2 regions of the Anaerosinus sp. genome follow, and region 1 is predicted to be linked to the other one. Evidence: riboswitches for the same ligand, from Rfam matches in the RefSeq annotation. Region 1 holds a riboswitch; the other holds the start of a gene.

The links. Region 1 has a riboswitch for cobalamin ahead of ACWZFG_RS11595 (TonB-dependent receptor plug domain-containing protein). Riboswitches for the same ligand answer to the same signal wherever they lie in the genome.
Region 2: linked by a shared signal. The riboswitch ahead of ACWZFG_RS00775 (TonB-dependent receptor) and the one ahead of ACWZFG_RS11595 (TonB-dependent receptor plug domain-containing protein) in region 1 are both predicted to bind cobalamin.

The regions. Positions count from the first base shown of each region.
Region 1 is NZ_CBDNNH010000023.1:118,079-122,300, reverse strand. Features, by position in the region: gene ACWZFG_RS11600 (ABC transporter substrate-binding protein) at 1-286, opposite strand, end outside; gene ACWZFG_RS11595 (TonB-dependent receptor plug domain-containing protein) at 315-2,411, opposite strand; cobalamin riboswitch at 2,673-2,854, opposite strand; gene ACWZFG_RS11590 (FAD-dependent oxidoreductase) at 3,241-4,222, opposite strand, start outside.
Region 2 is NZ_CBDNNH010000002.1:96,935-101,156, reverse strand. Features, by position in the region: gene ACWZFG_RS00775 (TonB-dependent receptor) at 1-2,236, opposite strand, end outside; cobalamin riboswitch at 2,350-2,528, opposite strand; cobalamin riboswitch at 2,734-2,912, opposite strand; gene ACWZFG_RS00770 (hypothetical protein) at 3,094-3,615, opposite strand; gene ACWZFG_RS00765 (hypothetical protein) at 3,701-4,222, opposite strand, start outside.

The DNA.
Region 1 (4,222 bases):
CTGCACTATCTTTATATCGCTCGGGAATCTGAGCAATCTGTGAGGTTGCCCGTCCGACAACTTTCCCCTGTACCTGATCCAAAATTTCTAGAAAGGATGGTGATAACACCACAATTCGTTCTGGTGTATTTGCCAATAACACTTCGCGATGATTATCGTCGATGATTGTCAAGTTCTGGCTATGATTTTCCCCTAAAGTCAAAGATTCTTTATTCCCACATCCAGAAAACAATATACTAGCTGCAATAAATAAAATTGCACTAACCACTATTAATCCTTTATTCATACAACACTCACTTTCAGTCCTAACCAAACTAGAATTTGCAGTTGATTCCAACACGATACATTCTTCCATATACATCTTTATTATAATCATGATAATTGCCGAGATTATCTATGCCTAAGTATAGGCTTGCCCTCGCATCTAAATCTTTTTGTGCTAAGAAATTAACTACTGTAAATGTGCTATTTTCCATTTCTTTATCCCCCGTTGTAATATTGCCATCTTTGCTCGCCCAATAATCAATATTACTTACTACATCCAAGTTAAATTGCCAGTTCGTATCCTTCGGATGATAAAACAATCCTAAATTAAGCTGATGTCTAGGACGATCTTCTAGTCTTTGACTGCTTCCTTGATCTTTTGCATCTAAATAAACATAGCCAAAGTTCAAATCTACTTCATCACTCAATTGATGCTGGATTGAAGCTTCTATTCCTTGCATTCTCGCTTCGGGAATGTTTTTATACGTCATTAATTTGTCTTTTGTCGGTATCATACTGGAAACTAAGTCTCCAGCACTATCCACATATTTACCAGTCCAAGTAGATGTAATTAATTCTTTAACATCATTTCTAAATAAACCAAAATGTCCTGTTGTTTTATCATTCCAATCTTTTTCTAATGCTAATTCATAGTTCCATGATTTTTCCGGCTTAATATTAGGATTTCCCTGGAAATACTGACCTGGTCCGCCCATCGCGCTGCCTGCAAACATTTCCCAAGCATGATAAAGTTCATTAATCGTCGGTGTCTTATAACCTTGTCCCACAACAAACTTTAACCTAGTATCATCAGCAATGTGATAAGTAGATGCTAAATTTCCTGTCCAAGCAGAGTCAAATAAATTACTATGATCAAATCTTATGGATGGTATAAATAGCCATTGATCATTTGGACGAATTTCATCCTGAAAATACAAGGAAACATAGTCAATAGATGCTTCATCACTCGTTTTTTTACTATTTAGATCGGTTTTTATTCTCGTTCCTTCCGATTTATCTTGTCTCCATTCAAAACCAGCTGTAGCTAGATGCTTATCACCCAGTTGCCAGCTGTCTTTTCCTTCAAGGACATTAATTGTACGATTCACCCAATCGAAACTATTTAATGTATAAGGTATAGTAACAATATTATTGCGCCGTGTCTGTTTATAAATAAAATATTCCTTTTCATATTTCGACTGATATGCCCGAACCGACCAATTTTGTTTAGCATCTTCACCCTCATAGCTCAGCGATAAATTCGTACGTTTATTTTCATTTTTATTAATTTTATCTGATTTTGGCATCATCGGATGATAAGATTGCCCCGCTTCTGAACGCTGTGTGTCTTCGTTCAATTGTCCGAAATCAAAACTTAAGCGATTTCCATTTTCAGCCGTATAGGTCATGCCAAAATCAATATTTTGCTCTTTGCCAAAATAATTATTACTTGTTCCTTCATTATCTACATAGAATGGCTTACTATCGTTATAACTTCCCGATATCTTCCAACTCATATTTCCTGTCTCATTGATATCTTGATAAAAAATACTAGTTGTCGGACCTGCACTGTCACCATGTTCATAAAATGAATAATCATAATTAATCGAGCCTTGTTTTTTCATTGGTTGTCGCGTGATAATATTGACAACGCCGCCAATTGCATCGCTTCCATACAGCGAACCGGCAGAACCGCGGATAATTTCAACACGTTCCACATTATCCATATTGATTCGATCGATTTCATGCGCATTGGCTGAGTTATACGAAAGTTCTCCGCTCATCCGTTTGCCATCAACCATAATTAAAACATGTCTTGATTCCGAGCCACGAATTCTCACTTGTGATCTTCCCTGAAAATCCTTCCACAAGGTCACCCCTAGTGCATTTTGCAAAACATCCCGTAACGTTCTAGATTGTCGCTTTTCAATATCTTGACGTGTGATTACTTGTACTGTGGTAGGAACTTCTTTTACTGTCTGATCAGTCCTTGTCGCAGTTACAACAACACCATCTAAATAAAATTCATCCAATACTTCTTCATTTGCCCAAGCAATCTCTCTACCGATTGATAATTGCGTGCCCAATATCATTCCACAAACAATCGCCATCCCGATTGCTTTCTTTTTTTGGCTGTAATGTTTCATCCCCGATTTATCCTCCTAAAAATTTCTTAACTACACAATCCATCTTACTAACAAAAAAATCTACCTCTTCGAAAAGGCAGATTTCAATTATCAGCAAATAAAAACATAAAAACCCAGCACGAAGCTGGGTAAAATAGCAATATAAATGCTGTTATTTTATCCCCTCCCTATCACTCGTAGGTTGTATGGACTGAATGGATGGTCAACATTAAACTTTGAATTGTTCTATCCAACAGTTAACGCAGCATCTAATCTCCATATTCGGTGATTGATAAACAGGCAGTTCTCCTGGCTTTAAATCATCGCTCATCCAAACCTTCCCAAAGTTTTCACCCCAGTGGCATATCTTGGACTAACTCCTTATTACAGTGGCGGGACCGCGCCGGCATTGAACCGAACTTCCCTATTAAGCCCTCACGGGCACCTGTTCCCTTCAATATTTAGTTTTCACATCATTTCAATAAATCGCAAGAAATATTTTCCATGGTAATACTTTATCATCATAACACTGCCCCTCGGGCCTGTCAATAAATTACCTAATTTAACATTTTTCTTGTATATTTCTGTAAAATTATAAATTATTGAAAAAGTTCTTTTTCAGTAAATAGAGATCTTAAGCATTCTTAAATCAACCTTTTATTTAAGTCTCACTTTTATCAAAGGGTCTATCGCTCCAAATGATTATGGCGACGTTCCTTTACAAGTTACATCATCCGTTCAAAATAGCACTAAAAACATTTAATCTTTTTCACATAATTACTCTAACTTTATCGCCCTAACCCAAATAAGCCGACAAAATCAATGATTTTGTCGGCTTATTTTACTTGATTTAATTCTTATTATAGGTTCTATACATATTGATTTTCTCTGCATTTGCCTTCATTGTCCAGATCCCGCATGGGCAAACGCCCGCGCAAATACCACAGCCAATACAACGTTCTGCATCAGAAACATATTCAAATGTACCGTCTGCTTTAACGACTTTACTAATTGCCTTTTCTGGGCAGGATTCAAGACACATACTACAATCTCGGCAAGTACCACAACTAATACAACGATTGAAATCTTGATTTGCCGCTGGCAATTCACAACCATGACATTTTTCAAAGTAAGCTTTATTTATTTGTCCCGCTGGAATAACTTCCTTCTTCACTGCCTGTGCATATGCTTCTCCATTTACGTAAGCATCTGCTGCCATTGCAGCCTTCGCACCAGCCCCAATTGCATCCGTTAAACGGCCAGGTTTCACTACGTCACCAGCCGCAAATACACCAGCCATAACACTCGTATCTGCACCTGGCACTAACCAATCGCGAAATTTGTTTAACCCTTCAGGTAAATAATCTAGGATTGGTGTTTCCCCAACCGTTACAATGACCATGTCGCCTTCAATGAATCTTCCATCCTCAGCGAGAATTCCTTTATCTGTGATTTCTTTCGTCATTACAGGCCAAATGATATCGCCACCAAGAGATTCAAAGTGTTCAATTTCCTTTTTAAAGGCTGCCGGCTTTTGCACATCAATACAAGTTACCTTTTCTGCTCCCATTTCATACGCATCAAGTGCAGCATCCATACCAGAGTTTCCTGCACCGATAACAAGCACATGTTTGCCGACTTTCGGATTTTCACCACGGTTCACTGCTTTTTGGAAGTCTAACCCTTTTACGACTTTTTCTTTTCCAGGCCATGGGAATACACGAGGATTATGTCCACCGGTGGTAACGATAACGGCATCACTAGCTACTTTAATCTCATTAAATTTATCACTATCTACTTTGCAGTTATTGACAAAGGTTACGCCCATATCT
Region 2 (4,222 bases), on a different contig from region 1:
CACTAATATCAAACTGCTTTCCTTCTTCCGGCAATGGAAAAATTGAACTACTTCCATCTCGTGACGCCGGCAAAATTCCAGCACCATCACCGGCAATTTCATACATATTAAGCAGTCTATAATAAGTACCACCTGTCATGCGAAGACTAAAGCTATCATTAAAATCTTTTTTCAACGCTAATTGCCAAGTAGATTTGCCATCCGTCTGACTATCTTCTTGATGTAACCAATGAAATTTATTACTTTGATTTACCGGAAAACGTTTTCCATCACTAAACCCAGTAATTTTTGATTGATTATAACGAATACTTGGAGTCAATATGAATGTACCTTCTTTATCCAATGTAATCGCATCTTGTATCTGCACATTAAATAAATCTTGCTCATATCTGTTACGAGTTTGTCCTAATATATTTCCTATAACATCATCACCAAGAACTTTATCTAATAACGAACCTTTAATGTTTAACTTTTCATGAGAAAAGTTAAACTGATATTCTAACATCTGGTTATCATTAATTTGATAATTTCCATCAAGCTGTACATTATATTTATCAGATTGATAATGACTCCACTCTCTTAGCGGAATATTATTCCACCTAAAGTTATTAGGATAATCTAACATATGTTCCGTCTTATATTTTTTATCTTGATGAAGATAGTCGATCATCCAGCCCCATTCCAACTTTTTATATTGCGCCCTATTTTGTAAAAGGATTTCACTATTCTCAAGATCCTGTTTACGACTTGACGCATAAAAAATATCTTTTGTATCTACTAATGCATTCGTGGCTGCATCGTTAACACTATCTCCCCATAAACTATCAGGTAAATGTCTTTGCAGTTTGTTCCAGCTTCCTTTAATCACAAAGTTATCGTCCTGCCATTTGATAATAGCGCTATCTTTTTTATAATCGTTATATCTGCGGTATCTTTCTTTATCCTGCAATGCCTTAAGTTTCTTTTTCGCCGCTTCTAAGTCTTCTTTCGAACTTGCTAATGACGTACTTTTATCCGGATCAACAATAGTTGTCCATTCATCAATAATTTTAGGCGTTGTATTTTGCACATATGTATCAATAATTTGATTCTTTACATTATCATTTATAATCCCTGTTTCACTACCATGGTGATTCCAGTCCTCACCGGCATAATCCCACCAATTCGTCCATCCAGTTTCAGGATATCCCTCAGCAATATATTTATCTTTGATGCCCATGTCAATCATCGTTTGCCTAAAAGTACTCATATCAGACTTTTGTGCTACATTTCTTGCATTATCTTCTATCGCATGACTTAAGCTATTGTCACCTGTGTTTCTAATAAATTCTACCCACGCATCAGGATTGGCTTTGTAGTAATCTTTATCTGTATCACTCATAGAAATAAGCGGTTTGCGTCCGCTTGTTAACATATCTATCATTTTGGGATTAAAATCATTTACGTCTTCTTGCAACGAATTTATGCTTAACTGAGCATCCGATATATTTCTTCCAGCTGCATAATTTTCATATTTAAATTTTTGATCACTGTCATCATGGTTAATTCCAATCAGCAAACTACCACTACCTAATGGATTGGTTATTTCCAAAGCTGCCCTTGTACCACCATAAGAGGATTTGCCAACTTCTGCCGATATATTTGCCTTGGTGGGTTTCTTCGTTACTATATTGATAACACCACCCATAAAAGTTCCAGCAAAACGAGTTGGTATATAACCACGATATACTTCTATCCGCTCAACATTATCAACGGGAATTGTAGATATATCAACAGCTGCATCTCCACCTAAATTTGATAAAACCCCATCTAGAAAAACCCCAACTTGCGCCGCTGTTGAACCTCTAACTGTTACAGTCGTATACTGACCTTTCCCATTTACTTCACGCACATGTACTCCTGGAACCTTTTTTAAGAGTTCCGGCAATGTTTTCTGCTCACCTTTGTAATCGTCAGGACGAATCACAGTTACTGTGCCTGGAGATAATTTTGACTCCCAATCTGGGCGCTTTGCTTCAACAGTAACAGTATCTAACGTATACTGGTCTAGTTCATTCTCTGTATTTGATATTTTTTCAATATCTTTCTCTGCTTCATCAGCCCATACCACCCCAGCCGGTGTAGCAAAGCCCAAGGCTAACGTACAAACTACGCACGCTGCTATATTTTGATAGCGGCGCTTTTTTTTCGTTTTGATTTGATATAACCATTTACTATCCATCTTCTTCAATCTCATCCCTACTTATAAAATTCAATAAAAAAACTTCTGCCATGTTTGACAGAAGTGATATGAATGCATAGGAAATAAACCTATGCTTCATAATCCCCTTCCCATCGCTCGCAGGTCTAACAGTGATTGTTAAATAGGCAGTTCTTCTGGCTCCAGATCATTGCTTGGCTACGCCTTCCCAAGATTTCTCCCAGTGACATTCATATAGCCTTACTCCCTGTTACAGCGGCGGGACCGCACCGGTTTTTCACCGGACTTCCCTATTAAGTCTTTCGACACCCATTTCTTCGTTATATATTTTTTACGGACAAAATTTCACATTTTAAATCCTACTAGAACCCCTATCTGATACCATCATGTTTTAATTTAATGTCTCTGGATTTAAAAATAAAAAAATCTTCCACCTACGATAGACAGAAGACTTTGGAATCCAAAACAATATCAACATAAAAATATCATATCAACAAATTTCAGAAATCCCCTTCCCATCGCTCGCAGGTCTAACAGTGATTGTTAAATAGGCAGTTCTTCTGGCTCCAGATCATCGCTTGGCTACGCCTTCCCAAGATTTCTCCCAGTGACATTCATGTAGCCTTACTCCCTGTTACAGCGGCGGGACCGCACCGGTTTTTCACCGGACTTCCCTATTAAGTCTTTCGACACCCATTCCATCTTTATTCATTTTTGTATTACTTTTCATTTTCTTACAAAATAAGAGTATACTCCTTTTGTTTTTATTTAGCAACATTATCTGTAGATTTTTTTATCATTCATCTTATCTTTTATAAAAATACTTCTTTCATTCCCCAATATAGTCATTTTATTTACAATAAGTTTCTAATTCTTTTGTCATTTCATACCTATTAATTTTGTGCACATTTCCTGACAAAATCGTACATCGTATCTGCAAAAGTTTTCACTGGCACAGGAACAAAACTTACTGCTTTCGTTTGCTCCGCGATAAGCACTCCTTTGGAGCTATACAATTTTAAATTTTTCACTGCATACATTCTTTTACGAAGCTGAAAAATCATCTGCATCTCACTATAAGCTATGCTATCTTCTCCCTCCATTTTTTTTTGATATTGTTCATTTAGCTTTTTAATCACCGCTTTATCCTTATAGATTGCTTTTATAGTAACATGCACTTGATCTTTATCTGCGCTGTCTGGTTGAATCGACTTCACTTCGAAAAAATATTGCGCCAATTCATTTTGAAATACCTCTGTCCAGCGCATTGCTTCTATCTCCTCTGGTGTAAGCTTTTCCTTCACGCTAATTTCCCAATCTATTGCTGAATCTTTATTTTCTTCCATTGCAAAACCTACAGAAAAAAACATGTTACATAACAGAGTAAAAGCACCCACTAGAAACCATTTTTTCATCACTATTCCTCTTGGCTTTCTCATTTAAATATAAAGTTAGACCTAGACACTAAAAAGCCTAGGTCTAACTTTTCCCTAACACTTTTCAACACTCTATATCAAACGCACACACTCTTTGTTTTTTACATTTTTCTGCTAATTCACATGCTTCACGCGCTAAGCGAATATGTGAAGCAAGGGATTTAGATGCTGTTGGTGCAGAAACGCCTGCAGCTTTCAGCTTTCCTGCCCCAGCCACATCTGGTGCAATAAAGCAAGCTGAGTTCAAATTACCACCATCAAAATCGCTCATGTCGGTAATACTGAATGCTTTGCTTGCTGTAACTGTTGTAGTTGGCGTTCCATCAAAAACATCAATTGGCGTTCCTTTAACAAACCACAAGCGATAACCATCCGCATGAATTCCCCATAGATACCCCATAGAATTTACATCAATAATCTTTGTCCAAGTACTTGGCGTTGTTAAATTTGCCAGTGTCGTATGATAAACACCACCAACTAAATTTCCATAACTTGCATCATAATGACCTAAGAATAAGTACACATGGTTATCATTCACAATAGAAATATCACGAAAATCACCATTCGTCGTCGGACTGTCAATCGT